Regions from separate parts of the Alteromonas sp. BL110 genome, predicted to be linked through region 2. Evidence: predicted binding sites of a transcription regulator. Region 2 holds the regulator's gene; each other region holds the start of a gene.

The links. Region 2 encodes sigma-54, which starts transcription at its own class of promoters, with help from an activator protein. Its sites were predicted from a motif close to GTTGGCACGNNNNTNGNNT; they were not measured.
Region 1: a site for sigma-54 is predicted at 9,380-9,398, ahead of D1814_RS02295 (PEP-CTERM sorting domain-containing protein). Genes of this name have one in related genera too.
Region 3: a site for sigma-54 is predicted at 2,868-2,886, ahead of D1814_RS10825 (DUF2884 family protein). Genes of this name have one in related genera too.

The regions. Positions count from the first base shown of each region.
Region 1 is NZ_CP031967.1:515,598-526,067, reverse strand. It holds gene D1814_RS02335 (MFS transporter) at 1-394, shown strand, start outside; gene dkgB (2,5-didehydrogluconate reductase DkgB) at 619-1,455, shown strand; gene D1814_RS02320 (diguanylate cyclase) at 1,565-3,322, opposite strand; gene D1814_RS02315 (LytTR family transcriptional regulator DNA-binding domain-containing protein) at 3,439-3,630, opposite strand; gene prfC (peptide chain release factor 3) at 4,156-5,745, shown strand; gene argS (arginine--tRNA ligase) at 5,778-7,508, shown strand; gene D1814_RS02300 (NADPH-dependent FMN reductase) at 7,714-8,280, shown strand; gene D1814_RS02295 (PEP-CTERM sorting domain-containing protein) at 8,439-9,146, opposite strand; gene D1814_RS02290 (acyl-CoA carboxylase subunit beta) at 9,779-10,470, shown strand, end outside.
Region 2 is NZ_CP031967.1:913,164-923,633, forward strand. It holds gene D1814_RS03945 (calcium/sodium antiporter) at 1-491, shown strand, start outside; gene D1814_RS03950 (KpsF/GutQ family sugar-phosphate isomerase) at 494-1,474, shown strand; gene kdsC (3-deoxy-manno-octulosonate-8-phosphatase KdsC) at 1,475-2,023, shown strand; gene lptC (LPS export ABC transporter periplasmic protein LptC) at 2,020-2,598, shown strand; gene lptA (lipopolysaccharide transport periplasmic protein LptA) at 2,567-3,112, shown strand; gene lptB (LPS export ABC transporter ATP-binding protein) at 3,115-3,840, shown strand; gene D1814_RS03975 (RNA polymerase factor sigma-54) at 3,914-5,395, shown strand; gene hpf (ribosome hibernation promoting factor) at 5,426-5,713, shown strand; gene ptsN (PTS IIA-like nitrogen regulatory protein PtsN) at 5,727-6,170, shown strand; gene rapZ (RNase adapter RapZ) at 6,256-7,101, shown strand; gene D1814_RS03995 (HPr family phosphocarrier protein) at 7,101-7,373, shown strand; gene mgtE (magnesium transporter) at 7,548-8,906, shown strand; gene D1814_RS04005 (winged helix-turn-helix transcriptional regulator) at 8,962-9,714, opposite strand; gene D1814_RS04010 (spondin domain-containing protein) at 9,938-10,470, shown strand, end outside.
Region 3 is NZ_CP031967.1:2,490,597-2,501,066, reverse strand. It holds gene D1814_RS10845 (acyltransferase) at 1-100, shown strand, start outside; gene D1814_RS10840 (acyltransferase) at 97-990, shown strand; gene D1814_RS10835 (mechanosensitive ion channel family protein) at 994-2,352, shown strand; gene D1814_RS10830 (hypothetical protein) at 2,466-2,657, opposite strand; gene D1814_RS10825 (DUF2884 family protein) at 2,999-3,838, shown strand; gene D1814_RS10820 (NAD-dependent epimerase/dehydratase family protein) at 4,076-4,888, shown strand; gene D1814_RS10815 (sodium-dependent transporter) at 5,105-6,526, opposite strand; gene D1814_RS10810 (SDR family NAD(P)-dependent oxidoreductase) at 6,857-7,582, opposite strand; gene D1814_RS10805 (thiol-disulfide oxidoreductase DCC family protein) at 7,572-7,967, opposite strand; gene msrA (peptide-methionine (S)-S-oxide reductase MsrA) at 8,226-8,771, shown strand; gene D1814_RS10795 (hypothetical protein) at 8,877-9,998, opposite strand; gene D1814_RS10790 (alkaline phosphatase family protein) at 10,245-10,470, shown strand, end outside.

The DNA.
Region 1 (10,470 bases), 400 kb from region 2:
GCTTGCTGACAAAAAAGGCCCAATTCGCGCGTTAACAATCATCTTTTCAGCCCTTGCCATCATCTTGTTTGCGCTGACGTTTACCATGGGCAGTAAAGTTGCCGCAGTAATTACTGTTTTGGTATGGGGCGCCTTTGCTTTTGGCAATGTCCCAGGACTTCAGGTTTACGTTGTTCAATTAGCAGAAAAGTTTACCCCTAATGCTGTTGATGTGGCGTCAGGTTTAAATATCGCGGCATTTAACATAGGTATAGCGATGGGTTCAATTCTAGGCGGTGCAATTGTTGATGGTATGCAGCTATCAGATACCGCATGGATTGGCGCAATTATCTCCGTTGCAGCGTTACTTGTTACACGATACAGCGGCTATTTAGACAAGCGTGCACTGGCCTGAGCGACGAAGCGCCTATAAAACGCCACCGATTCGGGGTTGAAACTGGTGCAAATGGGCTTATCAAAGAATGCTAACACAAGAGCTTTGCAATGAAAGAAGCGGGGGGTGATCATATTGGTCTGCACTTCAGACGGAATACGCAGCCGGTAGAAAACGCTATGCAGCGCATTGCCGACACTGTATTACCTCGCTTTCACAAATAACGGAACCAACAAGGAGGCATCATGCCGAATGTAAATCAGTCACAATCTAAAATTCCTTCGCTAGGTGTAGGCACGTTTCGCTTAAAAGACGATGAAGCCTATAACAGCGTGACAATGGCACTTGAAGTAGGTTTCCGTCACATTGATACGGCGCAAATTTACGGCAATGAAGAAGCGGTAGGTCGCGCTATTAAAGACGCTATTGCAAATAATCTTGTTGCACGTGAAGACCTTTATGTCACGACCAAGGTGTGGAATGACAAGCTGAATAAAGCAAGCTTTGTGGATAGCGTAAAAGAGAGTTTGGAAAAGCTTCAACTGTCCTATGTTGACTTGCTACTTATCCATTGGCCATCACCGGAAAATGGTGAAAGCATGGAAGAATACCTAGGCGAATTGCTGCGTGTTAAGGAAATGGGCCTAACGAAGGAAATTGGGATTTCTAACTTCACTGTTGCGCAAATTGAAGAAGCGGTGAGAATTCTTGGTGAGGGGACTATCGCCACGAATCAGGTAGAAGTTCACCCTTACCTGACCAACGAAAAAGTGCGTGCCGTATGCAAAAAACACGGTATCAAAGTGACAGGGTATATGCCGTTTGCTGTGGGTAAAGTGCTAAAAGACGAGATCATCGCTGCGATTGCAGATAAGCATGGTGTAAGCACTGCTGAGGTAGTTGTCGCGTGGGAGCTGGCTCATGATTTAGTCACTATTCCGTCGTCGACTAAGCGCAAAAATTTGGAATCAAATTTCAAAGCGCTCGAACTTACCTTAGATGTAGAGGATATAGCAAAAATTGATGCGCTAGATTGCGGCGACCGTCAAGCCAACCCAGATTTTTCACCTAAGTGGGATTAATCGAAAAAATTACCTTGTTAAGGAGCTTTTATGCAAGCTAACGTTTGGCGATTTGAGCAACGCCCTGCAATTTTCAAAAGAATATAAGCGAAAAGCGGTTGTTACGGTGTCATAAAGCCGGAACGATTAGGTTTCTTCCTTTATCCTTGGCAACGTAGAGGGCTTTATCAGCTCGCCTAAAGGCTTCGACAATATCGTTGGAGCCTTTACATAGTGTCCAACCTATACATGCTCCCAACTTCCTGTCATCAATCGATGCGATGCTTAGTTGGTTTATAGCACAGTGAAAAGCTTCCAATTGCTTTGCAAATTCCTCGGCTTCGCTAGACTGGCTATCATTAGGCTTTGTAATGCGCTTTGCAATGGCAAACTCTTCTCCACCATAGCGCGCGGCTACTTGCCCCCTATCATTAAGCGGCGCGAGAATGTTCGCAATGCCCTTTAGTACTTCGTCACCCACATCGTGTCCAAACGTATCGTTGATACTTTTGAAGTGATCTAAGTCGATTAGCGCAATGGCTAGCGCGTCATGATCGTGTAAGGTTTTATCAAACGTATTGTCTACGAACATATCCAGCGTACGACGATTGGGCAATTCCGTTAAACTGTCTTTGGAAGCTAGCTCTGCCAAAGTGCTATTCGTTAGTTCGAGTGCAAGGGTACGTTCTTTTACCAGCGCTTCTAATTTAGTTGCCTGCTCGCTTTTCAAACGCGCTGCTTCTTTCTGTGCGTCTCTTTCCCTTTGAACAACTTTCACCATATAACTCGCGGTGAGTGCGACCATAAATAGGCATGTCATAACTAGCCCTGACATGAAAGTGGCAACGGGCTCCAAGTAAAGGTCAACCTCAAAAAGAGCAATGACGGTCAAAATAAGCGTACTGAAGGTTATAGGAAGCATTGCGGCGGCAAGCCACTTGGCCCTGTCTGAGCTCCGTTTGTGTTCTGCGACGATAACAATACCCGCTATCAGTATATAAGGGAAAAAGAGGACAACAGGAAGTTTTAAGGCGATATCTAACCCCACCGTTTGCCAAAGTAAAATTCCCATAAAGGGCAACACTATACAAAAGCGTTTAACCGTTTTTGCCCCGTACACTTCGTGGTTGTCTCTGGCAAGAGTTTGAAACAATACCCAAAAGGCCGTAATCAAAACAGAATAAATGCTGATGGCATAGCTAATGTCATTCAAACTTGGTGTATTTGGCCACAGTAGTTCAAATGCGTAACCGAAAACGCGAAAAAACCAAAATGTTGTCGCAAAAATAAATGATGCAAAGCTCAAGAAAACTAAATTACGGCTGGCAATATAGCCTAATGCACAAAGTAGGGTAAGCAGCCCCATTGCGCCGAAAAATGCCATATCCCGCTGCAAGGTTTTCATATACAGGTTACTGTAATACTCAGGCGTAGCCACAGAGAAACTGTACCTAAGTATCTCGCCAGACATGGTGCCGCTAAATTCCGTATAAGATGAAGCTGGCAATACAGAAGGGAAGTGATAATTGGGCGTATTCACCGCACGAGTGTGGTAAGGCAAATCGTCGCCAGTTTGCCAGGTATTATGGCCGTCTGTAACAGCCAAGGTTTTTATAGCAGGGAAGCTTATCGAAAACCAAACGGGAACTTGTGTATCTAACTGATTATAAACACGAACTTTGAAATGCAAATACTGTGAAGGCGATCTATCAATAACGTCAGCACTATAAAACCATTCTTCATTGCCGTTAACATTAGCTGAGTCACTTACCGCAAAAACAACATCGCTATCTAAAGAAAGCATAGATTGTGGATTATTGAAATTAGCTGCGTTGGCCGTTTGGCAACAGCATGCTATTACAAGCCATGCGAGTAATAATCGCAGCATTCATCGTCCTTGTTTTATGTTTTTTATCTATAAATCAATATAGCACATTGTTTTTAGATTTGAGCGTGCAACAAATAAAACATAGGTATAAACGTTTGAAGCCCGTCGATAAAACGTTAACGAACTAACAACGATTTCAGCTTTTTGAGGTATCGACGGCTAACGGGTATTGAATTTACCGTCGTCCTTAGAAGCGTAGCAAGGCCATTATCCAAGAGTTTAATTTCTGCCACACATGATAACCTCACTAAGTATTGCCGGTGACATCGAACAAGCGCGGTTCTCTCTTCTAAGTTTTTTAAGGTGATAGCAAAATGCGTGGAGACAAAAAATACACCAACAGCAGCAAAATAGCGAACAAGTTCATGAAGTGTCCAGCGCCTCGCCCCAAGTAAAAACCAAACAAACTAAGCTCATGTGACATCAAATACCTTTTCGACAAAGACGTCATATATGAAGTAGCCAGTTCTAAGCGCGGCTATGCTAATAAAAGCAATATCACAGGGCATTGTTCTTATTTTTATAAAAGGGGCTTGTTACTTATGATGTAAACGCTGTGTACAACAATGTTTTAAATAGGTTAACGATATAAAAGTGTATATGCGTGGAAAAACAGTGGGTGGTCGCATAGCGAATTAAGCGGTAGGGAGTATGTAATTTCGCTCTACTGTTACGTGCAGTAAAATGCTAAAATCCGCGCAATTAACTACCAAGCCGTATCAAGCGTTTTACCGCAACACTAAATTTGCGCGGAAAAGCATTGCTTATCCGTTATAAAACGCGCCTGTAAATAATTGGTTTACAGGGATAATAGATAACGAAGATAAGTATTGATGTCAGATAAAAAGCTTCTTGAAGAGATTAAAAAGCGACGTACGTTCGCAATCATATCGCACCCGGATGCGGGTAAAACAACCATTACTGAAAAAGTATTGTTGTTCGGGCGCGCCCTGCAAACGGCGGGTACTGTAAAGGGGAAAAAGTCGGGTCAGCACGCTAAGTCTGACTGGATGGAAATGGAAAAAGAACGCGGTATCTCGGTAACTACCTCGGTCATGCAGTTTCCTTACAGCGACCACTTGGTAAACCTGTTAGACACCCCGGGGCACGAAGATTTTTCTGAAGATACCTATCGTACACTGACGGCGGTTGATTCTTGCCTTATGGTAATCGACGCAGCTAAAGGTGTAGAAGACAGAACCCGTAAGCTTATGGAAGTTACCCGTTTGCGCGATACGCCAATTGTGACTTTCATGAACAAGCTTGACCGCGATATTCGCGATCCTATGGAACTGCTTGATGAAGTAGAAACTGAGCTTGATATCCTGTGCGCGCCAATCACGTGGCCAATCGGCTGTGGTAAGAGCTTTAAAGGTGTATATCACCTTCACCGCGATGAGACTATTTTGTATCAGAGCGGCCAGGGTCACACTATTCAAGATGTACGTATCATTAAAGGGTTGGATAACCCAGAGCTAGATGCCGCAGTAGGAAGCGACCTTGTAGAAACTTTGCGCGATGAGCTTGAGCTTGTGCGCGGTGCATCAAATGAATTTGATCAAGAGCTCTTCCTGGAAGGTCAATTAACGCCTGTATTCTTTGGTACAGCATTGGGTAACTTTGGCGTTGACCACATGCTTGACGGGCTAGTTGAGTGGGCGCCTGCACCACTTGGACGTGAAACCGAAGAAGGCACAATCGAAAGTACCGATGGGAAGTTCAGCGGTTTTGTCTTCAAGATTCAGGCTAATATGGACCCGAAACACCGTGACCGTATCGCGTTTTGTCGTATTGTTTCGGGTAAGTACGAAAAAGGCATGAAAATGCGTAACAGCCGCTTAGGCAAAGACGTGCGTATTTCCGATGCCTTAACTTTCTTAGCGGGTGATCGTGCTTTACTAGAAGAAGCTTATGCCGGCGATATCATCGGCTTGCACAACCACGGCACTATCCGAATTGGTGATACCTTTACTTCAGGCGATAACTATCGCTTTACTGGCATTCCAAACTTTGCGCCAGAGCTATTTAAACGTATCCGTTTGAAAGATCCACTTAAGCAAAAACAGCTGCTCAAAGGCCTTATTCAGCTTTCTGAAGAAGGCGCAGTTCAGGTGTTTCGTCCCCTTGCAAACAACGATTTAATTGTGGGGGCGGTAGGTGTGCTTCAGTTTGATGTAGTAGTGGCACGACTTAAAGCCGAATACAATGTTGATGCACTTTACGAGCACGTAAATGTTGCTACAGCCCGTTGGGTTTATGCCGATGACGAGAAGAAACTAGACGAGTTCCGTCGTAAAGGTGAGCAGAACCTCGCCCTTGATGGAGGCGACAACCTGACGTACATCGCGCCAACAATGGTTAACCTGCAGCTATCGCAAGAGCGTTACCCAGATATTCAGTTTACGAATACGCGCGAAAATTAAGCTAGAAAAATTAATTAAAGACAATATACATTATGAACATACATGCACTATTAGTTAACCGTTTCACTGAAGCGCTACAAGAAATGGGCGTAGAAAATGCGCCAGTGCCAGTTTCGCGCAGTGCACGCCCCGAGTTTGGTGAATACCAGTTCAATGGCGCTATGGCCCTTGCCAAGCAGCTAAAGCAAAAGCCTCGAGATATTGCAGAGAAGATTGTCGAGACTGTAAAGCTTGATGATATAGCGAGTAAACTAGAAGTGGCTGGACCTGGCTTTATCAACGTACACCTAAACGACGATTGGCTATCTAACCAGTGTGAGCTGTCGTTAACCGATCCGCGTTTGGGTATCGCTAAGTCAAAAGAACAGAACATCGTTGTAGACTATTCATCGCCAAACCTAGCCAAAGAGATGCACGTGGGTCACCTGCGTACAACCATTATTGGCGACGCTGTAGTTAAAGTACTTGAGTTCTTGGGTCACAACGTAATTCGTCAAAACCACATGGGCGATTGGGGCACCCAGTTCGGCATGCTGCTGGCGCACCTATCAGACAAGCTTCAAGAGGAAGTGGCAGAAACTGCGCTGTCTGACCTTGAAGACTTTTATCGCGAAGCCAAAGTACGTTTCGATGAAGAAGAAGGCTTTGCCGACCGCGCTCGTGAATATGTAGTTAAGCTACAAGGTGGTGATGCTCAGTGTCTGGCGCTGTGGGAAAAGTTCATTGACGTGTCTATCGCTCACTCTGAAGAAGTTTACGCCAAGCTAAACGTAAGCCTTACCCGTAAAGATATTATGGGGGAGTCTGCGTACAACCACGACCTAGCTAATGTGATAAGCGACCTTAGAGAAAAAGGTATTGCGGTTGAAGACCAAGGCGCGCAGGTCGTGTTTATTCCTGAGCTTGCCGATAAGGAAGGTAACCCAGCTGTTTATATCGTTCAGAAGTCGGGTGGTGGCTATCTTTACGCAACTACTGACCTCGCGGCAATGCGCTATCGCAGCGGCAAGCTAAATGCCGACCGTACGCTTATTCTTACAGATGCTCGCCAAGCCCTGCACTTCAAGCAAACTGAAATTGTAGGCCGCAAAGCAGGCTTCATGAAAGAAGAGCAAACTTATGAGCATTGTCCATTTGGCATGATGCTAGGAAACGATGGCAAGCCATTTAAAACCCGTACTGGCGGTACGGTTAAATTGGTTGAGTTACTTGATGAAGCGGTTGAACGTGCAGGTAAGTTAATTGCTGAACGCGACAACGATTTAAGTGAAGAAGAGCTTAAAGAGGTTGCCCGCAAGGTAGGTATTGGCGCCGTAAAATACGCTGACCTATCTAAAAACCGCACAACTGATTACATGTTTAACTGGGACTCAATGCTAAGCTTTGAAGGTAATACTGCGCCATACCTTCAATATGCCTATACCCGTGTGAAAAGCTTGTTCAGAAAAGCGGGTGTGGATATGGCAACTATGCCGGTAGATATCAATATACTTGAGAAACAAGAGCACACGTTAGCTGTGTTACTTATGCAGTTTGAAGAGGTTATTGGCACAGTATCTCGTGAAGCGACACCTCATGTATTGTGTACGTATCTATACGATGTGGCTTCAGCGTTCATGACGTTCTACGAAGCTTGTCCAATGTTAAAAGACGGTATCGAGCCAACTGTACGCGACAGTCGTTTAGCACTGTCAGCTTTGGTTGCCAAAACCCTAGAGCAGGGTTTAACCCTACTTGGCATCGAGACACTAGAAAAAATGTAGCGTTCGCGGTACAACATAGTTATTGATATTGAGAAGGCTGACATAGATTGTCAGCCTTTTTTTATGCTTAACGCAAACGGCTAAAGCTACAGTTCATCAGTGCAAACATTTACTTTTATCGTTTATTCAGAACAGGAAAAGGCGCTGAATGCTTAAAAGTCGGAAACTACAAAAATATAACTCAAAATAAAGACAGGAAAATCTAATGACTAAGATCCTTGCATTTGCAGGTAGTACTCGCAAAGGTTCGTTTAACCAAGCTATTGTTAACATCGCTGCTGAAGGCGCCCGCGAGGCTGGCGCAGAGGTTACCGTTATAGATCTAGCCGATTTTCAAATGCCACTGTTTAACGAAAATGAGGAAGCCGAGTTTGGCATGCCGGAAAAAGCACAGGCGTTCAAAGAATTGCTAATGAGTCATGATGGTTTTCTTATTGCCTCACCAGAATACAACTCTAGCTACCCAGCACTGCTAAAAAATGCTATCGATTGGGCATCACGCATGGGGGAAGGTGAAAAGCCATTACAGGCATATCGCGGTAAAGTGGCTGGTATTATGGCCGCGTCAGCGGGTGGGCTAGGCGGTATGCGTGTGCTGGTGGTACTAAGAATGTTACTTGAAAACCTTGGTACTATGGTGCTGCCAAATCAAAAGGCTATTGCGAAGGTCAATACACTTATGGAAGATAGCGTAATTACGGATGAAAAAACCATTAAGCAGCTTAAGAATTTAGGTAAAGAAACTGCTGAGTTGGCCAGAAAGGTAATATAAGTTACTAGACTGCCTAACGAACGCTGATAAGGTTCTTAGAGCCTTAAATATGTTTGTTCAGTGGAATTTAAATAATGAAATTACACTAAAAGTGCTAGTCGGCATAACCGACTAGCATCGAACCTTTAAATTAGCAAAGTCTACAAATAATAAATATCTTAACCACGACTAATGACTTGTCTGCGACGTCTGAAACCTAACAAACCAAGACTACTTAGCGCAAAAATTCCTAACGATGTAGGTCCATTTACGTTCGTTGGAGCAGATGCGATATCTTCGGTAATACCAGCGTAAAGCACGTCAGACTGACTATAATTGTAAAAACCAAATGAACCATTGGCAAAGTTGCCAGAAACACTTAATTCCAGTTCTTCGTCTACAAAAACTTGAACCATCGAGGATGTAAATACTAAATCAATTGAATAGGTTGTATTGTCATTCCAGCCGGTACTTCCTAGTGTTGGGCCTCTTTGTAACTCTTGAAATCCTGACGTACTTTCATGTTGCCAAAATGTTGGTAGGTCTATGGCACCAGTAACACGAGAGATAGCTAGACCAGCGTTCGCTGTTCCTCCAAACCACTGCTGATTACTTTGTTTCCAATCTATTAAAAGGTAATCGGCGTTAGAATTATTAATATCTCCTGCATTATAACCGAGCACAAAACCGATGAAATCATCATCTGATGTGGTTCTTACTGTTATTTCACCCGATAAGGACAGCCCTTGACTATCGATACCACTAAAAAATACAGTGGGGTCACCGTTTGTTGACTGATAGACAGTATCGTTACCTGATTGTAAAGTCCAACTCCCGGCCCCTTCCGCTGTCCATGAACTTAAATCAACCAGTGCAGCTTGAGACATTTAGCTCATACAAAGTCCAACACCGCATAAAATACTATTTAATTTCCTGTTTCTCACATTTATTCCTTTATTATCCTGTGTACTTCTAGACAGTGATGAAAATTCACGTCCGCGGCCCAATAAGCAATTTTGGTGCATGTGAAATATTGCTTATTTTTCTTTAGGATAGCGTCATATGCGAGGAGGTTGGTCTAGACTTGTAAAGTTTTTTAACGGTGGCGGAGAGATGGGGGATTCAAATAATTAGCCAATTCATAGAGTATGTTAAGAATATTTAGGCATACTAAGTTGTACTTTTAATATCCTGTCGGTGAACGAATAAAACAGCTAATATTGATGTAGATAGCGCAAACTGATGCAGCCTGATTCTGGGTGGTACAACACTGCATTTTATATGCGCTTATAACTCTTAAACGGAAATATAAATCTCGGCAGCTTTCACATCACTTCCCGAGAATGTGCTATAAGCGATTCCCGCAATAACTACCCCTTCCCAATAGGGGCTACTAAAAAATTCGCGTATAAAAAAATATGAGAGACGTCTATAACAGCAATAAATGGTAGGGATGTCTTTATGCTGATATTTATAGAGCTAGTAAAGCGAATAATTTTTGGATAGAGGCACCTGTTTAATGAGTAGTGAAAAAAGTTACAAAAAAAATGCACTCGCACAGGCGCACGAAAGGTCTCAATCTACCCTAGATCACATGCGTACCGAGCTGTATCAGAAACGAAAAAGTAAAGGCTTTAATAGTGCAAGGGAAAACCTTTCACTTCTCTGTGACCCAAAAACATTTCAAGAGTATGGTCAATATGCAGTAGCGGCTCAGCGCCAGCGTAGAGGTTATGAGTCGTTAAAATCAACTACGGCAGCAGATGGCGTAATTACGGGGGTGGGGTGTGTCAATGAAGGCTTTTTTACAAAACAACAGAGCGCGGCTGCAATTATTGTCAACGACTACAGTGTTCTAGCTGGCACTCAGGGGTACTTCCATCACCTAAAGTTAGACCGTATATTTGACGTGGCGAAGCAAAAGTCTTTGCCCGTAATTATGTTTACGGAAGGGGGGGGCGGGCGACCTGGTGATACTGACGTCACAACGGTCAACTCAGGGTTACAGTGTAAGTCTTTTTCTTCATGGGCGGGACTTTCAGGAGTAGTACCTAGAATAGCGGTAAATAACGGCTACTGCTTTGCTGGCAATGCGGCACTATTTGGTGCCGCTGATATAACCATAGCGACAGCAAACTCATCGATAGGTATGGCTGGGCCTTCAATGATTGAAGGTGGGGGGCTTGGTAAATATGCGCCACAAGATATAGG
Region 2 (10,470 bases):
TTGTGGCAGAAACCGCAGATGAAATTCCTAAGGGGGTTTCTAATACCTCTGCACTCATTTGGATTGGTGTCGGCCTTGTTGTATTACCTTTAAGTGCCCACTTTCTTGTAAACTCGGCCGTAGAAATTGCTAGGTACATGGGCATTTCTGATTTGGTTATAGGATTAACGATTATCGCGTTTGGCACGAGCCTTCCTGAATTAGCGGCAAGTGTAGCTGGAGTGCTTAAAGGTGAAGATGATTTAGCACTTGGTAATATTATTGGCTCTAATATTTTCAACCTGCTAGCCGTACTCGGTATGCCGGGTTTAATTGCACCAGGTCTGCTAGACCCAGACGTTTATAACCGAGATATGTACGTTATGCTTGGTTTAACCTTGCTGTTGTTCTTGTTCAGTTTCGATTTAATTGGAAAGCGTACTATATCGAGAACCAATGGATTCATACTTCTGGCTTGCTTTATCGGCTACCAATACTGGCTGTTCGGATAATCATGAATACACAAACTCAGATGCACTATATCGAATCGGCAAAGCGCGTTATCGACATTGAAACGCAGGCTATTGCCAACCTTGCAGAGCGCTTAAATGATGATTTTATCACCGCATGTAACATTCTTTTTTCATGCAAAGGTAAAGTGGTCGTTAGCGGTATGGGAAAATCTGGACATATCGGCAATAAAATTGCCGCTACCCTTGCAAGCACTGGAACACCTGCCTTTTTCATGCATCCAGGTGAAGCCAACCACGGCGATTTGGGCATGCTGAGCAAAGGAGATGTGCTATTAGCCATTTCCAATTCTGGTGAAACCAATGAGTTAGTTAACTTGCTGCCCGTGGTTAAGCGCTTAGGTATTCAAGTAGTGGCAATGACCAATAGCGCTGATAGCTCACTAGGGCAACATGCAGATGTAGTGCTTGATATTAGCGTAGAAAAAGAAGCGTGTTCGTTGGGTCTAGCCCCAACATCAAGCACAACGGCCACATTGGTTATGGGCGACGCCCTTGCGGTAGCACTGCTCGACCAAAAAGGCTTTACCTCAGATGATTTTGCCCTGTCGCACCCAGGTGGTAGTTTGGGTAGAAAACTGCTGCTTAAAGTGAACGATATTATGCTCAGCGGTCAAGATATCCCTCTCGTGAGCTTAAACGCTTCTGTCGCTGACGCACTCTTGGAAATTTCCAAAAAAGGCCTAGGCATGACTGGTGTTATCGCATCTGATGGCTCGTTAACAGGTGTATTTACTGATGGCGATTTACGCCGAATACTGGACGCCCGTATAGACGTGCATAGTGCCACAGTAGAAGATGTAATGACCAAAGGCGGCAAAACAACCACAGCAGATCAGCTAGCTGTAGAAGCCCTAAATCTAATGGAAACCCATAAGATAAGCGCATTAATGGTTACCGATGAAAAGCGCAACCCTGTCGGAGCCTTCAATATGCATATGCTTTTGAAAGCGGGAGTACTCTAAATGACGACGACTTTATATACCGATTTAGACCAAGCGCTTTTTGAACAACTGGCGCACATTAAATTACTGGTGTGTGATGTGGATGGTGTGTTTTCAGACGGCCGAATTTACTTAGGTAACGAAGGTGAAGAACTAAAAGCCTTCCATACTCGCGACGGATACGGCGTAAAAGCGTTAGTGAGTAATGGCGTTAGCGTTGCCGTCATAACAGGGCGACGCTCAGCCATTGTAGAAAACAGAATGAAGGCTTTAAACGTAGCGCACATTATACAAGGTGAAGAAAACAAAGCAGACGCGCTCGGCAACTTAATGAAAAGTCTTCGGTTAACCTCAAGCGAAGTTGCCGCCGTAGGAGACGACATGCCCGATACAGGTATGTATCAGCATGTAGCGGTAAAAATTGCGGTTGCCGATGCTCATCCTTTTGTGGCAAAACAAGCGAACTGGATCACTACGCTTCCCGGAGGTTTTGGAGCGGTTCGAGAGATATCGGATACCATTTTGCAAGCTAAAGACGTAGCAAACGACATTTTCGGAGCGAGTGTATGAGCCAGTTTGGCTTCAATCGCTTAGGTTTAAGTATATCAGCGCTATTTATCTTAGCGATGCTAATGTACATCCCAACGTGGATGGAAGAGCAGCCCGAAACATTAGGTAGCAGTGAAAATGACGCCTTGAAGCCTGCATACAAGGCAAAAAACCTAACTACGACCTTGTACAACCAAGACGGTGAGTTAAATCACAAAGTCTTTGCAGAGTCGATGGAGCACTACGACCAATTAGGCTTTGTTTTATTCCAGCAACCTAAGTATACCCTATATACAGAAAGCGCCTCCTCGCCTTGGGTTGTTACTGCGCAGGAAGGAACACTATATAACAATGAGTTAATTCAACTTGAAAATAGCGTTGTTATTGAAAATCAAACTAGCGATGATTTCGTCAAAAGTTTATCAACAGAATACATCCAGATAAATTTAGACACGAAACAAATGACATCTGATCAACCCGTTGAGATACTGGGTACGCAATACCTTATTTTAAGTAATGGGTTTAACGCGAATTTACGCACACAAGAATACGAGCTTTTAGATCATGTACAAACGACTTATTCCCCTAGCAACTAGTCTTATACTTGCCATCGCTAGCGGTGCAGTACTAGCCAGTGAAGAAGATTTTTCACAACCCATAAAGATAGGGTCAAATACTCAGTTTATTGATGGTAAAAATAAAACTGCGCTGTACAAGGAAGATGTACTTATTACTCAAGGTTCACTCCTAATCAAAGCTGATGAAGTAGAGGTTATAGCTACAGATGGCAGCGGCCGCGAAATATTTATCGCCCGAGGGACTCCTGCAAGTTATTCTCAATCATTAGAAGACGGCACGCCAGTATCAGCAAAAGCCAATGAAATTCGTTATGAGGTGGTCAATCGTACTATTTCTTTGGCGGGCAACGCTGAACTACAGCAAGATACCAGCAAAGTGCAAGGTGATAAGATTACATTCGATATGATCACTGAACAATTACTTGCCACTGGTGGCGCCGGAAAAGATGGTGAAGGTCGTGTAACCACAGTGTTTACCCCGGACACCATTCGTAAGACATCATCTAAGAATGACAACGAGGACAATGAATAGCAATGGCAACTTTGAGCGCTAAAAACCTTGCTAAATCGTATAAATCACGACAAGTCGTTCGCGATGTAAGCCTTTCAGTGTCTACTGGACAAATTGTAGGTCTTCTTGGCCCCAACGGCGCTGGTAAGACCACTACTTTTTACATGATTGTAGGTTTGGTCAACTTAGACAAAGGTAAGATTGAAATTGATGATAATGAACTTACTCACCAGCCTATGCATGAGCGTGCACGCCGCGGTATAGGCTACCTCCCGCAAGAGGCATCAATTTTTAGAAAGCTTACGGTACATGAAAATATCATGGCCATATTGCAAACCCGTAAAGATTTAAATTCACAACAGCAAGAAGAAGAAGCAGATGCCCTACTTGATGAATTTAATATCAACCATATACGTAATAGTACGGGGATGAGTTTGTCGGGGGGAGAGCGTCGTCGCGTAGAGATTGCTCGAGCTTTGGCAGCAAAACCACAATTTATTTTGTTAGACGAACCATTTGCTGGTGTTGATCCAATATCAGTTAATGATATAAAGAAGATAATACAGCATCTTCGCGATAGGGGGATTGGTATCCTTATCACGGACCATAACGTGCGCGAAACATTGGATGTTTGCGAAAAAGCGTACATTGTGAGTCATGGCGAGCTTATTGCGCAAGGAACAGCAGAACAGGTTTTAAGTAATCAGAAAGTAAGGGATGTATACCTAGGCGAACAATTCAGGCTATAGTTAGTGTAACCGAATTGTCATTTTTCAGTTTCGCTCTGGTATATTCAATTTAGAGCATTTAAATAAGACGTAGATGAAACCATCTTTACAGCTAAAATTTAGCCAACAACTTACAATGACACCTCAGTTGCAGCAGGCCATCAAGCTTCTGCAGCTTTCTACGCTTGATCTCCAACAAGAGATTCAAGAAGCACTCGACTCTAATCCGCTACTTGAGGTGGAAGAAGGTAACGACGAGCCGCCAGTAGAAAAGAACAATGTCGAGAGTGATGATAGTGGTGCTGAAGCGACTGCTTCTGCCTCAAGCGATACGCTTGAAGCTGGTGATGCACTAGAGAAGAATGATCTTCCCGATGAGCTACCTATCGACAGCACTTGGGATGAGTATTATTCCGCTTCTTCTGCACCCGCACCGGGTCCATCTAATGATGATGAACAGATTTTCCAAGGTGAGACTACCGAAGATATTCAAGAGCATTTGCTTTGGCAAATGCGCCTCACTCATTTTTCAGATACCGACCGCGCCATTGCCACAGCAATCATTGATTCCATTGATGAATCAGGTTACTTAACTGTTACCCTTGACGATATCTTAGAAGCTGTCAACGACGATGATTTAGAAGAGCCTATTGAGATGGACGAAATAGAGTGCGTGCTTAAACGCATTCAAATGTTCGACCCTATTGGATCAGGTTCTCGTACGCCGCAAGAATGTCTTATGGTGCAATTGCGCCAATTTTCAGAGGACACACCTTGGCTTACTGAAGCGAAGCAGCTTATTGAGGAATATTCAGACTTACTAAGCAGTAAAGACTATCGCACGCTAATGCGTAAGAGCCGATTGAAAGAAGATCAGCTACGTGAAGCAATGCGTTTACTTCAAACCTTGAATCCTCGCCCAGGTAGTGCTTTAGTTACTAAAGAGCCTGAGTACGTTATTCCCGATGTCTCAGTAACTAAGAAAAATGGCCGTTGGGTGGTTGAGCTGAACCCCGATAGCCTGCCTAAATTAAGCGTAAACCAACAGTACGCAGCCATGAGTCGCCGTGCTAAGAACAGTAGCGATTCACAATTCATCCGCTCACACATGCAAGAGGCTAAGTGGTTCATCAAGAGTCTTGAATCTCGCAACGATACCTTAATGAAGGTTGCAAATTGCATTGTGCAGCAGCAAATGGGTTTTTTTGAGCACGGCCCGGAAATGATGAAACCAATGGTGCTTAATGATGTCGCAGAAATGGTAGATATGCACGAATCGACTATTTCGCGTGTGACAACGCAAAAGTATATGCATACGCCCCGTGGTATCTTCGAATTGAAGTATTTTTTCTCAAGCCACGTTGCAACCGAGTCAGGTGGTGAATGTTCATCTACAGCGATTCGGGCATTGATCAAGAAGTTAGTGGCTGCGGAAAATCCTGGTAAGCCGCTAAGTGATAGCAAGATTGCTTCGTTGTTGGCTGAGCAAGGCATAAAAGTCGCTCGGCGAACAATAGCAAAATACCGGGAATCGTTATCGATCCCGCCGTCGAACCAACGCAAGAGCCTTATTTAAACGGGCTCAACAATATAAGGAAGACGAAATATGCAAATCAACCTTACTGGTCATCATGTCGAAATCACCGACTCTTTGCGTAATTATGTCGATACGAAGTTCAGCAAACTTGAACGTCACTTTGATCACATTTCTAATGTGCATGTCATCCTGAACGTTGAAAAATTAAATCAAAAAGCCGAAGCGACCGTTCATTTAAGTGGCGCTGAAGTATTCGCATCCTCAGAAAATACCGACATGTATGCGGCGATTGACAGCATGGTTGATAAACTCGACCGGCAGGTAATCAAGCATAAGGAAAAACTGAAAAAACATTAGTAGTTAATTGAGCATGGATATACAAGCCATCGTAAGTCTGGACCGCACCGAGTGTGCGGTTCAGTGTAATAGTAAAAAGCGAATTCTTGAGATCATCGCTGATATCGCTGCCAAGCAAAACGATAACATCGACCAGGCAACCGTTTTAAATAGCTTAATGGCTCGAGAACGTATGGGTAGCACGGGTATTGGCAACGGCATTGCACTCCCCCACGGTCGCCTCGCTGGTCTTGAAAAGGTAATAGCAATAGTTGTAACTAGCACACCAGCTATCAACTTTGATGCCCTAGATGAAAAGCCTGTAGATATATTTTTTGCGCTGCTCGTTCCTGAAGAGCAAACCGAAGGACACCTTCAAACATTGGCTACCGTTGCCGGTAAGCTAAGCGACAAAGAGACAATTAAAACAATACGTCGTGCGACAACTAGCGACGAGATTATTTCTGCATTAAGTTAAATAATATGCGCTTATACATCACGAGATAAGCGCTCAATTCAACAGCGTGTATGTGATAAAACCCAGAATATAAGGGAGAATTTAGGTGAAGCTGATCATAATCAGTGGTCGTTCGGGGTCTGGTAAGTCTGTCGCACTTCGCGCATTAGAAGACTTAGGTTATTACTGTGTTGATAATATCCCAGTAAATTTGCTTCCCACCCTCACCCATACTGTTGTTGATGAATACGACCAAGTTGCGGTAAGTATTGATGTTAGGAATCTTCCCAAAAATCCAGACGACCTGGTAGAGATTCTAGACTACCTTCCTTCTTCTTGGTCGATGACCATAGTGTACATTGACGCGAGCGACGATGTGCTTGTTAAGCGGTTTAGTGAAACTCGCCGTCTTCACCCTTTAGCCAAGTTAAATAAGTCACTATCAGAGGCCATTAAAGCAGAATCCGCGCTGCTTGCCCCTATTACTGAACGTGCTGATTTATACCTAGATACAGATAAGCTGACGATACATCAACTAGCCGAACTGATCCGAGAACGTATTCTAGGTAAAAAGAGCTCACGCCTCGTATTGGTGTTTGAGTCATTTGGCTTTAAACACGGCATACCTAAAGACGCGGATTATGTTTTTGATGCGCGCTTTTTGCCTAACCCTCATTGGGAACCTGACCTTAGACACCTTACTGGGTTAGATGCCCCCGTAGAGGTATTTTTAGGCTCACAACCCGTGGTCACCAAATTCATTTGGCAAATTCAAAACTTAATGACCACATGGCTTCCCCATTTAGAGCGTAACAATAGAAGCTATGTGACTGTGGCTATCGGTTGTACTGGCGGCCAACATCGCTCTGTCTATATTGCCCAAACCTTGTCGAAAACATTCAGTGAAATACATCCTGATGTTCAAATACGCCACAGAGAGCTTAACCAGTGATGACTATTCAGAAAACGCTAACAATCGTCAATAAGTTGGGCTTACACGCCAGAGCGGCCACGCAATTGGTTAAGCTTGCTAATCAATTTGATGCCAAAATCATTTTGAAAAAAGGTGATAAAGAAGCAGATGCGAGCAGCGTTTTAGGCTTGATGATGCTGGAAAGTCACCAGGGCGAACAGGTTGACGTTATCGTCGATGGCGATGACGCGGTGGATGCACTCGCTGCCATTGAGGAGCTCATAGAGGGCAAATTTAACGAAGACGAATAGCGACCAATCTACCTTCCCTTTGTTGAATTAATCAACAGTTAGTACGGTTATACAAGATTCTCTCGTAGAACCTGCGCAATTATCATGACAGACTTTATAGAATTGCGATATTCTACGCATACTTAGGCTAAATAGCCTCTATTTTCCATCTCAGCTTAGTAGGAATAACGCCTTATGGCAGAAGCGCTTGTTTCTAAATACGTACAAACCCAGTTACGCGCACTTAACGCGGCATTGATAAACGGTCAATTTGTCTCTGTACGTAAGCTTCTGCTTGAGCTCCCCCCTTCAGACGTTGCTCATATTCTTGAATCTAGTCCTAGCAGGACCCGAGATGAGTTGTGGGAGTTAATTGATAGCGACTTTCATGGCGATATTTTAGAAGAACTTTCTGACGATGTACGAAACGGTATCATTACCAAAATGCTTCCTGCTAATGTAGTAGATGCACTTGAGGCAATGGATACCGACGACTTAGCTGAAACGCTAAGCAGCCTTCCTGAACCTGTATTGGCAGACATTCTCGATTCGATGGATGCACAAGACCGCGTTCGTGCAGAACAAGCGCTGTCTTACGGTGAAGAAACCGCTGGTTTCATCATGAACACCGATACCATTACTTTGCGTCCTGACGTTACCATTGACGTGGTTCTACGCTATATTCGTTTAAAAGGTGAGCTACCAGAAAATACTGATACCTTTTATGTGGTCAATAGAACTGACAATCTAGTTGGTATCATTCCTGTTGCCCGTCTACTTACCGCAGACACCGACGACAAAGTGTCTGATGTTATGGACGAAGAATCAGAAGCCATTCCGGTGAACATGCCCGACGATGAAGTGGCAAGCTTGTTTGAACGTTATAACTGGCTTTCAGCGCCGGTTGTTGATGAAAATCATCGGTTAGTGGGCCGAATTACCATTGATGATGTGGTTGATATAATTCGTGAAGACGCTGAGCACTCGATGATGAGTATGGCTGGTCTCGATGATGATGAAGATACCTTTGCACCAGTTATGCAAAGTACTAAACGTCGCTCCGTGTGGTTGGCAGTTAACCTTGTCACTGCGCTAATGGCGGCTATGGTAAGTGACTTATTTGAAGCCACGCTCAGTCAGCTTGCCGTTTTAGCTATTTTAAATACCATTGTGCCGAGTATGGGCGGCGTGGCGGGTAACCAAACCCTTACACTAGTTATTCGCGGTATGGCGCTCGGTCATGTTAATGCAAGTAACTCGCGCTGGCTTATCAGTAAGGAAATCTCTATTGGCTTTCTAAATGGTGCAATTTGGGCGGTGCTTATTGCCTCTGTGATTGCCCTCTGGAAACAGGACTACATGCTGGGCGTTATTATTGCCTTTGCGATGATGGTAAACATGATTGCGGCAGCGCTAGCCGGTGCAACGTTACCCATGATAATGAAGCGGCTAAAAATAGACCCTGCACTTGCCGGAAGCGTTATACTTACCACTATTACTGACGTGGTTGGGATATTTGCTTTCTTAGGTACCGCGACACTGTTTTTGATTTAAGTCTATAACGTCTATTACTACTAAATAGGGTTAAGTCGTGTTTTAAGCATACTGCTTAGGCGCTAAGAGCTTTGGCTGTATATCCATTTATATTTAGTTTATACCCTACCCCCCAAACGGTTTGAACAAGCTGGCCACCGTTTTCAATACTGTTAACCTTATCAAGTTTCGTGCGTAGTCTGTTGATATGGGTGTTTACCGTGTGCTCATAACCTTCGTGATTATAACCCCACACCTCACTGAGTAGTTGGTTGCGTGAAAAAACCTGATTGGGATGACGACAGAAATAATTCAACAAGGTAAACTCTCTTGCTGTTAATGTCAGCAATTGCCCATTTATCGTTACGCTATGATAACGCTGGTCAACTTGAAGCGGGCCTATTTCAATGCGCTCGTTGTAGCCATCTGCGTCTCTTGAATTTTCAAGATTAGGCATACTTCTACGCATATGAGAGCGAATTCGCGCTGAAAACATGCGCTCATCAAACGCACCAGAAAGGTAGTCATCTACGCCGGCTTCGTAGTAGTTAGTTTCATCTACGCTTTCGCTTTTGTCACTGAAGGTGGTCACATCGCTTTCAACGGCTACAACCCAGCTTTCGGGGTTACTATCAACTAAACTTTTTATACGCTGCAAACACTTAGCGCACCTGTGTGATTCGACAATAATGAGAGAATAATGTTGCACTTTAAGCAGCGACGCTGCTGAGCGAAAGTTCGACACTGCATCGTGCAGAAAACAATGCTTACTTAAGCATTGCGATATATATTGTTGAAACTCATTTCCGCTGTAGATGATAAGGATCATATCTCGCTCCTATTTCGCCAATAAACAAAAAGACCAGAGCCTTGGTGTTTTTATTTCACATTAATAACAATTTTTTAATCGATAAATTAGAGGTAGAAATTTCTAACAGTCTTGTTATTTATCGAGATAAATCCGTGTGCTTTTTGTGATTGTTTTGTGATGATTTAAAAATTTTACTGCCCTAAATTTTTATGCGATTTAAGCCATAAACAAGGACAATAAAATGAAATTCACTAAACTTGCTAGCGCTACCCTATTGTCGCTCGCAACAATTTCAGTAAGCCAAGCCGTTACATTAGATGTTGAAATTACTAATTTAACCCAAGCGCAAAGTTTTACGCCGCGCCTAGTTATTGCGCACGATGACACAGTCGACGCTTTCGAAGTGGGGCAGCCCGCATCATCGGCGTTGGCGTGGCTTGCTGAAGCGGGTGTTATTGATGATGAACAAAATGCTGATTCAAGCGGCGCTAACTTTGAGGCGTTATTAGGTCCTGTCGATACAGACAATGGATCAAACACATGGCATCGTTTTGGCGGTCTTCTAGCCCCGAAAACAACATTAAGTTATCCCTTCGATACAATGGACAAGCCTTATCTTTCACTGCTGTCAATGTTGATACCGACCAATGATGCCTTCGTTGGTATGGACAGTATCGAAATCCCTACTGAGCCTGGCACCTATACGTATTATCTTAATGCTTACGATGCAGGCACTGAATTAAACGATGAGCTAAATAGTGCTCGTACTGACGT
Region 3 (10,470 bases), 1.6 Mb from region 2:
TCCGCAAGTTCGCGCCCGTTTTCAAACATGGCTTAATGAACAATGGCACACCAAAGATCAACTTTTAGATTCACTTAACGCAACTCAGAAACCATTATGATCCGTGTAGTACTTGCGCCTTTTATTTTTGTTTTGCACACCACGCTGCAAATTCTCAACCTCGCGCTATGGGGCGGACTAATTATTCTACTTGGCTTGGTAAAACTGCTGTTACCAAATGGAAGAATTAGAACTGCCTGGAACAAGGTTATGCATGCCCTAATGTTTAGCTTTGGGCGTATTAGTGTGTTGTTGATAAGGCTATTCAATAAGGTTGATATTGAGTGTTCGGTTCACGGTGAGCTTTCAAAAAACAGTTGGTATCTAATTATCGCTAATCATCTGAGTTATTTAGATATTATACTGCTTATTGAATTTGCTACACACCGCATTCCCGCGCCCAAGTTCTTTCTTAAAAAAGAACTCATCTGGTTACCCTTTGTGGGATTAGGCGCTTGGGCGCTAGATATGCCTTTCATGCATAGATACACCCGCGCATATTTAGAAAAAAATCCGGACAAGAAAGGCAAGGACTTAGAAACCACTAAAGCGTATTGTGAAAAGTTTAGAACGGTTCCTACTACCGTTATCAACTTTGTGGAAGGAACGCGTTTTACAACCCAAAAGCACTTGTCTAAGCAAAGCCCTTACGTAAACCTGCTACCACCAAAAGCTGGAGGGGTTTCTTTCACGCTTTCAGCTATGGGCGAGCTATTCACTAACGTGCTAGATATCTCGTTACTTTACCCAGAAAATAAACGTCATCCCATGATGGCAATGCTAAGCGGTCAGATGACAAAAATTGTTATCGACGTAAACGTTACTCCTGTACCAGAGCTACAACAAGAATCAGAACGCACTGAGTCTGAGTTTCGTCTTTATTTCCAAAACTGGTTAAATGGTCTGTGGGAAAATAAAGACAACCGTATAAAGAAACTGTTGGAGTCGTAAATAATGGAAGTCAGTGCTTCAGTACGCGATCATTTCATTCATTTGGTTAAAGACGTTTTTCCTAATTTAACCACTGAAGATCCGCTTTATAATTTGCTTGCTCTAGGCTCTATACTATTTATAGCAGTCCTGATCTATGTGGTTGCACGGCTACTAGTGCGCCCTCAAATTGCCAACTGGGTATATAAGTCGAATAATAAGTGGGATAACGCACTACAAGAACACGGCTTCTTTAGACGCTTAATGCATCTCTTTCCGGCGCTCTTTATTTACGTTACCACCCCCGTTCTCATTGACGAAGAAGCTGTCATACACGGAATGATGATAAAGAGTGCTCAACTGTATATGTTGTATAGTGGGCTATTAGCTTTGTATGCCATGCTAAGTACGGTAGAAGATGTCTACAATGCGTCAGCCTTATCGCGACGCGCCCCTATTACAGGCTTCATTCAGGTAACGAAACTTGCCTTCGCTATTATTACTATACTACTTAGTATTTCGTTAATTGTAGATAGAAGCCCGCTGCTTATCGTGTCTGGCTTAACAGCCATTGCAGCTGTGCTGCTATTAATATTCAGAGACACCATTTTAGGCTTTGTCGCCGGTATTCAAATTGCCGCCAACCGCATGTTTAATACAGGCGACTGGATTGCCATGCCTAAGTATGAAGTAGATGGGGAAATACTTGAGATAGGTCTGACCAACGTTAAAGTCCAAAACTGGGATAAGACTATTTCAACGTTGCCGACCTATAGCCTTACCACTGAAGCGGTTAAAAATTGGCGGGGCATGCAGGAGTCTGGTGGGCGTAGGATTAAGCGCGCAATATATATCGATGTGCACTCTATCAAGCTTTGCGACAACGACATGCTAGAACGCTTCTCGAAAATTCGCTATATCAACGATTATATCGACAAAAAGAAAAATGAACTTCGCGCCTATCATCGCGATTATTCCATTGATGAATCAGACCTGTTAAACAACCGCCGCCTTACCAACATCGGTACCTTTAGAGCCTATTTAGAAGCTTACTTACGTAAACACCCAAACATTAATCAAGAACTGACCCTAATGGTTAGACAGTTACCGCCTAATGAACTTGGATTACCTTTAGAGGTTTACTGCTTTAGTGTTCAAAAAGAGTGGGTTAAATACGAGAAAGTGCAGGCTGATATTTTTGACCATGTTATGGCTATGCTAGACCTGTTCGATTTACGCGCTTATCAGCGTGATGGGCATTTATCCTTGCTTGCACATCGGGAACATAGTGCGTTTAACAACATTGACGAACACAATGTCCGACAGAAGTCTGCTGAACACCGTATTGATGACAAAAGAGATAGTGCGCCTGAAGAAGGTTAGAGCAAAAGCGAGTTCAATCGCCAAAGCAACCGCCAGTGAAACTGATATCAGTATTTTTTTAAAGGCGAAAAAAAACCGGCTGTAATAGCCGGTTTTTTCATAATGCTTAACGCTTAAGCCAGTGCGTAGGCCATCAGCAAGCAAAGTACTAAACCAGTAACGCCAAAAAAACCGTACTCGATTTTTTCCTGCATACCTTCAGCACCTGCTTTAGCAGTCATAAAGCCCATAACGATGCTGCTTAGCCCTAGCGTAAAGGCAATTAGCGCAACACCAAACATAATTGCATTAATCCAATCAGCCATTGTGATAACCCCTTAAAAATATTGGCGGTATTATGCACCAATAAATAAGATTTAACCATGCTTGGATTGGCTTAAATCTATCGCTATTGGTATTAATTGATCTTAGTCAAAACTACTAATTAGTTAGCAATTTCACTAAATAGTGAATCGAAAATCGACCTGAAGAACTGGATGAATAAGCTAACCAACTGAAAAATATAAACTTTAAATTTTGGCAAGACCATTGCTCTATTACTCACATACCAGCGAATAACGCTAGTGTTTATTTGATAGTGACTCTACAACCCATTGCAGCCCCCTGAATAAGGTGAATGCGTCACATGTAAATTAAGGAATGAACAATGTCTAACAAACTATTACTTTCTGTTGCCGTTACCAGTGCTTTGATGAGCGGCCACGCATTTGCGCATAACACCAGCTTTCAGAACAATAGCTGTGACATGGAGCTTGATGGGCACATTCAGTATTACCAAGGCGACCTTACGGTTCAGATGGACAATGGTTCGGTAATGACAATTGATGCTCAGCACAATATGACCATCAACGGTGAGCCAGTTTCGCTAAACAGCGATCAGCAACGTTGGGTAAGTGAATATTACAATAACATTGATATCGCTATTCCTATGACCCTTACTATTGCCAGTGAAGGCTTGCAAATTGCCAACGTAGCAGTAACAGAAGTGTTTACTGAACTGTTAGGCGGCGATCAAATGGGTGATGATTTCAATGAATTGTTCGACTCACTCGAGACTAAATTAAACACCTCATTTTATGATGACGCGGGCAATATCCGCGTAGATTCTACGAAGTTCGACGAGCCAGGTTGGTTTGACGAAAGCTGGGAACAAGAATTCGAGACGCAAATTGAGTCTTTAATCAGTGAATCCATGGGTAGGATTCTTATCGCGGTTGGCACACAAATGCTGTGGGAAGGCGGAGATATGTCTGAATTTGAACAAAAAATGGAGCGCTGGGGCGAAGATTTAGAATACCGTTTAGAAAGCCAAGCGGCTTCGCTGGAAGAAAAAGGCGAAGCTTTGTGTAAAGTACTAAAAAAAGCCGACCATGCCGAAGGTCAAATGCAGGCATCTATTTCAGGGCTTGATGACTTAAACCTGCTGGATATTGACCCCAGCGACAACCATGGTCACAACGAGCACAATGGCGAAATGAAAATGTAGTTGGGTAATTTAGCGAACTAAACCCGCTACAACAAACTACTTACCTTTCTATATCACTTACTTTGAAAACCGACTGAAAAAACAGTCGGTTTTTAGTTTTCATACCGGTCGCTATCTAACTTTTTAATACTTCACCTCACTCAGATTTCTGCTTTTTCAGTTAATGGTAGGCGTATTGACGACATCCGTCCCCCGATTGATGTACTCTTAAGCCCTAAACAAAGGGGAATTTAATCGATGACTCAGAATGTAGTAATTAGTGGCTATGGCTGGTTAGCCGGCTATGTAGGCAAAGCACTGTCAGGTAAAGTCAATATTATTGGCACTACTCGATGCCAACAGAAACGTCGCGCGTTAAAGGAACAAGGTGTCACCGCTATTGAATATGCATTAGGCGATGATACATCAGTACTATGTAGCCATCTACCAAACGCGACGTTATTGTTGAATATTCCCCCTGGTAGAAGAAACACCAACCTCGAATCATTCACTGACAATATGCTGCGACTTATTGATGCTGCACTAAGCGCAGGCGTCGCACACATTGTTTTTATCAGTACCACATCGGTTTATGGCGATGACACGAATAACGTCCTTACGGTACAAAGTGACACGAACCCACAAACTGCGTCGGCCAAAGCCCACGTGACTATTGAAAACCATTTAATGTCTAAGCGAGACCAAACTAATATCAGTATTGTTCGCTTAGCGGGGTTAGTAGGGCCAGATCGTCACCCAGCTCGTTCGTTAAGTGGAAGACAGTTGGATGCAGGAAATAAACGAATTAACCTTGTCCATGTGCACGACATTGTGTCTGCGTTAACCTCGATTATTTGCGGCAAGCCGCTAAATGACGTTATACACCTTTGCTGCTTATCTCACCCTAAGCGCGGTATTTATTATGTAGATGCTGCGAACGCAATGGACATAGACGCCCCCCACTTTTCTAATACAGAAGCTCAGCCTGCCGGCAAGGTTATCGACGCCGCGCAATGTTGGAACAGGCTTAACATTACGCCTATCTATGGTGACCCCTATAGCATGTTTTAAGGCTTATGCTCATTTCGGTCAGCATTAATTTAACGCCGCTAGAGTAGGCTTTGGTAAAGTTACAAAGGTGTGCTAATGAACCAGTCACCAAAGCAATGTAAGTTGATAGACAACAGGTTCCAAGAAACAAAAACGGCAAGCCTGCGCTTGCCGTTTATCCAATTTAGTTTACTGTTATTTTGTTATAAACACAGTGATTATTGTTGATAGGGCTTATTAACCGAAAAAGTTATATCCGAAGTATTTCAACGCCACCGTGTTTACAAAAATCACAAGTAGAATTAGCGGAATAAAGGTTTTCAACGAAACATCCACATACTTTTCAAACCAGCTGCCTTTATAGCCGCTGCTGCCTTCTTCCAAAGAAGCATTAAAATTAGCACTCTTCCAACGATAAATAACGAACAAGCAAATTAGCAAGCCGTTTAACGGCAAAATAGTGTCGTAGAATACATCGTAAATTACGTCAAACAGCGACTTGTCTGCGCCAGCGTAATGCATAAACGATGTTAGCATATCAACTTTACCAAACGACAATGCACTTAGAATTGCCAGCACAATCATAATGCTACCTAGAGAGCCTAGCGCCCATTTACGGCTAACGCCTTTTTCGTCCATTAGTGCCGCTACTGGTACTTCAAAAATAGACACTAGCGACGTAATTGCCGCAAAGAACACGAGTAGGAAAAACAGGCTCGCGACAATCGAAGCGCCCATATAGCCAATGGAGTCTTGGAGCGCTAGGAAGATACTAGGCAGATAAGTAAAAATCATACCTACAGACGATTCACTTAGCTCATCAGGGTTGATATCTGGGTTGAAAGAGAATATGGCAGGAAGAATCATTAAACCTGCGGTAAAAGCTACAGCAGTGTCAGTTAATGCCACTAGCTTCGCAGCGCTCGGTACATCCGCACGTTTGTCGATATAACTACCGTAGGTAATAAGAATCCCCATACCCAACGACAGTGAGAAAAAGGCTTGGGATAGCGCACCATTGACCACTTCCGCCGTGATTTTTGAAAAATCAGGAACAATATAAAATTCTACGCCTGCCATTGCGTTTTCACGGGTTAGTACGAAGATCACAAGCCCGATAAGCATTACGAAAAGTGCTGGCATAAGCAGCTTCGCCGCTTTTTCTATGCCTTCTTTTACACCGCCTTGAAGGATAAGGTAAACCACTCCAACAACAGCAGCCATGTAGACAAAAATAGACTCTGAATTAATAAACACCCCAAAAGTTTCGGGGTCGGCGAGTTTGTCTAAGTTTCCACTTACTGCCTCGAATAAATAGCCAAAAAGCCACACAGTAATAACCATGTAGAAAACGGCAATCATAAACGGCGTGGCAATCGCGAGCCAGCCTGCAAGTTTCCACCTCTTTTCGTTACCACTGATAGCGCTGTATGCACCTAACGGGTCTTTTTTAGCATGGCGACCCACTGACATCTCTGCCAACATCACCGGTAAACAAATGGCAAAAACAAAAATGGCGTACATTAAAAGGAATGCCCCACCACCGTTCTTAGCTGCACCGACTGGGAAACCCACCAAATTACCAATGCCCACTGCAGAGCCTGCAGCAGCCAATATAAAACCTATGCGCGATCCGAACTGTTCTCTGGCCCCGCTCATATCCCTTCCTCTTGTTGAGTTATTGTTATAGCAGTTCGCTTGTTACGCCCTGTGGCATACAAATCAGTTTTGGATAGAACAAACACTTTTTTGCATTCACAATTTGTACTTGTTGTTCGTACTTGGACCTTGTCGGAATCAAGCCGCGCGAACTGGTATTATTTATTATTAGGATGGCGTTTATTGTTATGACTCACGTGTGGCGTCAACGCGTTGTATTGCTACCTCTATGGGCGTATCAATACGCTGCACCATTCCCAAAATAGCATGGTAACAGCAGTGAAATAAAAAGTCTTGATGTTGAACTTGCTGAAATGATGATAGACCGTATCACCAAGTTACCACTTCGCCATTCCAGTCGATAAAATGGCAAGCTTGGTTCCGATCAAGCACTGAAAGATGGTGAATAAGCTGTTTTGCGGTGAACTCAGGCATAAAGAGTTTTTTGGCGGCGACATTCTTTTGAAAAGGCTTCGATAATCCTGTATCAACGGTACCTGGGTGGTAACAAACCAGCATGACATCCTTTAATCTACGTTTGTACTCTACCGACGCTGTTTTGACAAACATATTGAGCGCGGCTTTCGATGCACGGTAGCCATACCATCCGCCAAGCCCGTTGTCTGATATGCTCCCTACTCTCGCGCTTAGACAAACAAGGGTGGCCCCTTCTTTACTCATAACGTTGACTAAATGCTTAAGCCATATGGAGGGAATAATGCTGTTTGTCGCGAAGTACGCAGTCAGGGCTTCCTCGCTGACCTCTTCTAAACGTTTTTCGGGGTGAATACCTTCGCTTTCGTTATGCAAAAAACCGGTTGTTATTACTACCGTATTTAACACAACGTCTTGTTCAGCGAGTTGTTTTACAAAACCGCTGATATGCTTATCATCCTGTTCAGAAATTTGATGATACGAAACATTTTCTAGGTTGTTACTTTCAGTTGCAGCTGCACGACTTACTGCAAACACCTTTGCGCCTGCACTACGATATTGTTCGATAAGCGCAGACGCTATACCGCCAGATGCGCCCACTATAAGTACGTTATTTTCCATTCGGCTCTCCCGGTACACAGCGATCGCACTGGCGTTTTTTTCCCGTTAAAAGGTAAGAAATGGTATATCTATGTTTTGCGAATACATTGTAGAAAGCATCGGCGGCATAACGAATAACGGGCCAGCGAAGCGGAGCATAAATCCAGCCCATACCTACTGCTTTCCACGCTTCATGGGTAACATCAAGCCCAGTAATTAGGGTACCATCTTCGCGAAGCCCATGAATTCTTGCATTAAGTGCATGCCAATTCATGGCCGGGTAACGACTTGCAAAATCAGGTGCCTGAATGTCGACCAAGGTGAGTTTGTTATGCTTGTCTCTTTTGCGTAAATGACGCATTTCGGCTATGCACAAGGGGCAATAACCATCATAAAAAATAATCACTTCTACCTACCTCTGCCACATAAGGCGCTTATCGCTTAAAAGACGATTTCGCCCATGCAAACATGGAAAAATAAAGAATACATCGCGTTTGCCACGCGCTAACCGCGCTCTTGTTGTAATCAGTTTAAGACCGTTTTAAGCCGTCGCACGTTATTCTTATTTAATATTCGTTTATACGATAAAAAAACACGCTTGGATGACTTGTGTTGTGACTTACCCGCACCCACACTACAAGCAAAGATTATGAGAGGTTTTATTATGGCAAATTTACAAGTGGCCACGTTAGCAGGCGGATGCTTTTGGTGTATCGAATCTGCATTTAATACTGTCGAAGGCGTAGAAAAAGCAATTTCTGGCTATGCAGGTGGTGAAAAAGCCGATCCGACCTATGAAGAGGTATGTACAGGAAGCACTGGCCATGCAGAAGTTGTACAAGTAACGTTTGATGCAGACAACATCAGCTACCGTGAAATTCTAGAGATTTTCTTCGCGCTACATAACCCTACTCAGCTAAATAGACAGGGTAACGATGTGGGTACACAGTATCGCAGCGCAATCTTCTATCATGATGATGCACAAAAAGCGGAAGCTGAAAAAATTATTGCACAAATCACAGAGGAAGAAATCTGGCCTGACCCGGTAGTCACTGAAGTAGTCGCTGTGAATAACTACTATGACGCCGAAGACTATCATCAGGATTATTTCAAAAATAATCCGCAGAACCAGTATTGTTCTATGGTGGTTGCACCTAAGCTTGCAAAGTTCAAAAAGACTTTTGCTTCTCGCCTTCGCAGCGATGCATAAGTAAAATAAGCTTTATTAGCGGCGTTTTACAGGTTGGCTAAAAACGAAAGGGTTGCCTAGTAGCAACCCTTTTTCAATTTTAAGAACATCGTAAGTAGATAAACGCTAATCAAACCAAACATCATTGATTTCTATCGAAAACAGCAACGGCGCTAAATCTTCATAACGCGTTTTATGCGCTTCACAAGTCGCGTTTTTCATGTAATTTTTTTCCCACGGATCGTTGATGATCCATAGTGTGTTATCAATAGTGACTAACCCCTCCATTGATGAATTGTCCATTGTGTATTGTTTGCAATTTTGGTCGCCGGCAACGTCAAAAATAATGGTAATCCGCTTCGTCGGCTTGCTACCGCTGGTATCAATGATCCATAGCTCATTGTCATTTCTAGCCGCGCCAAACAAATAAGACTCGCCTGTTGAATGCGTATATAAAGCCAAGCCATTTATGGGGTGATTACCCGAGGTAAACGAAGGAAGCTGAAGGTTCGGTTCGCTCACACTGGCAAAATCGCTCGAAGAGAAAAAGTTTTGATCAATAGACAATGTGAAAATTCTCGGTTGCCCCGCCTTATCTTTTTCTAATGCCAAATACAAAGTACCGTCTTCTGACATAGTCAGGCCTTCAATACCGTCATTTGGAAAATTCCCTACTTCCAAAACAGTAGGAAACTGGAGCGGACGCACATCTGACATTTCAACTGCGCCATTGTCCTTTCGCGTTAGTTTAATCAACAGGGTTGGGTAGTCTGTAGAGCCTGTATCTTCGTACTTGGTTTCACAACGGGGGCTTAAGGCGCCTGTACGGGTTGCATCTTCTGTGACCGTATAAATGACATTAGCATCTCTTGGGTCTACCGCTAACGCTTCTAAATCTGGTTGCTCGCTTAAGTAGTTATAGAAGCAGCTTCGGCGCACATTCCTTGAAAACGAAAAGCGCTCACTAGACGCACTTAGCGTTGCCGTGTCTGGAGAAATACTGTGTAACTTCAACTGCTGAGTAACATCTGCGCTTGCATCTGCAATGGTAACAAGCTCTCCGTCCAACACGACTAGCCCAGAAGTTTGTGGGTCGAACATGACTTTTCCAGAGTCATCAAGAATCCAGTTCCCTACCGTTGTTTCTGTCAAATCGGTAGGTTCTGGACTAATAATGACATCTTTGGGCTCGCTGCATGCAGTGACCAGCATCGCGATTAAGACAGTGGCGGATAAATATTTAAGCATAATATGAAGTCCTCTTCCGACTCACTAGAGCGAGAGCAAAAGCAAAAACTGAAAAAATTGTAAGGGAGTATATCGAGCATACCGTTTACGCACAAAAAAGAGTAAGGTTATAGCGATTATTTACATACCAATGCGTTTGTGGTGTGTAAAAGACAATCAAGATCGTAAAGCGCCTCAATGTAGGGGCAAAAAAAGTTTTAGCTAGTAAATCGAGTATTGAAGGAGAAAGTCATTCCTACGCAGCACTTGCCCCAAGTCATAGCAGGGCCAATAGTTAGAAAAGTGACGCCTACTGAAAGCCATATATGGGTAGTCACCTGTAACGCCGAAGCACCACTATTAAAACTGTCGGTCTGTGACCAGGCAATATCAGGTGAGTGCCGGAGTGAAACTGTACGCGTAGGCTCTTGTGCTTTTATCCATGTCATCTCTTTTTATGCGGCTGAGACTTTTAAAGACAGAGCGCGAATTA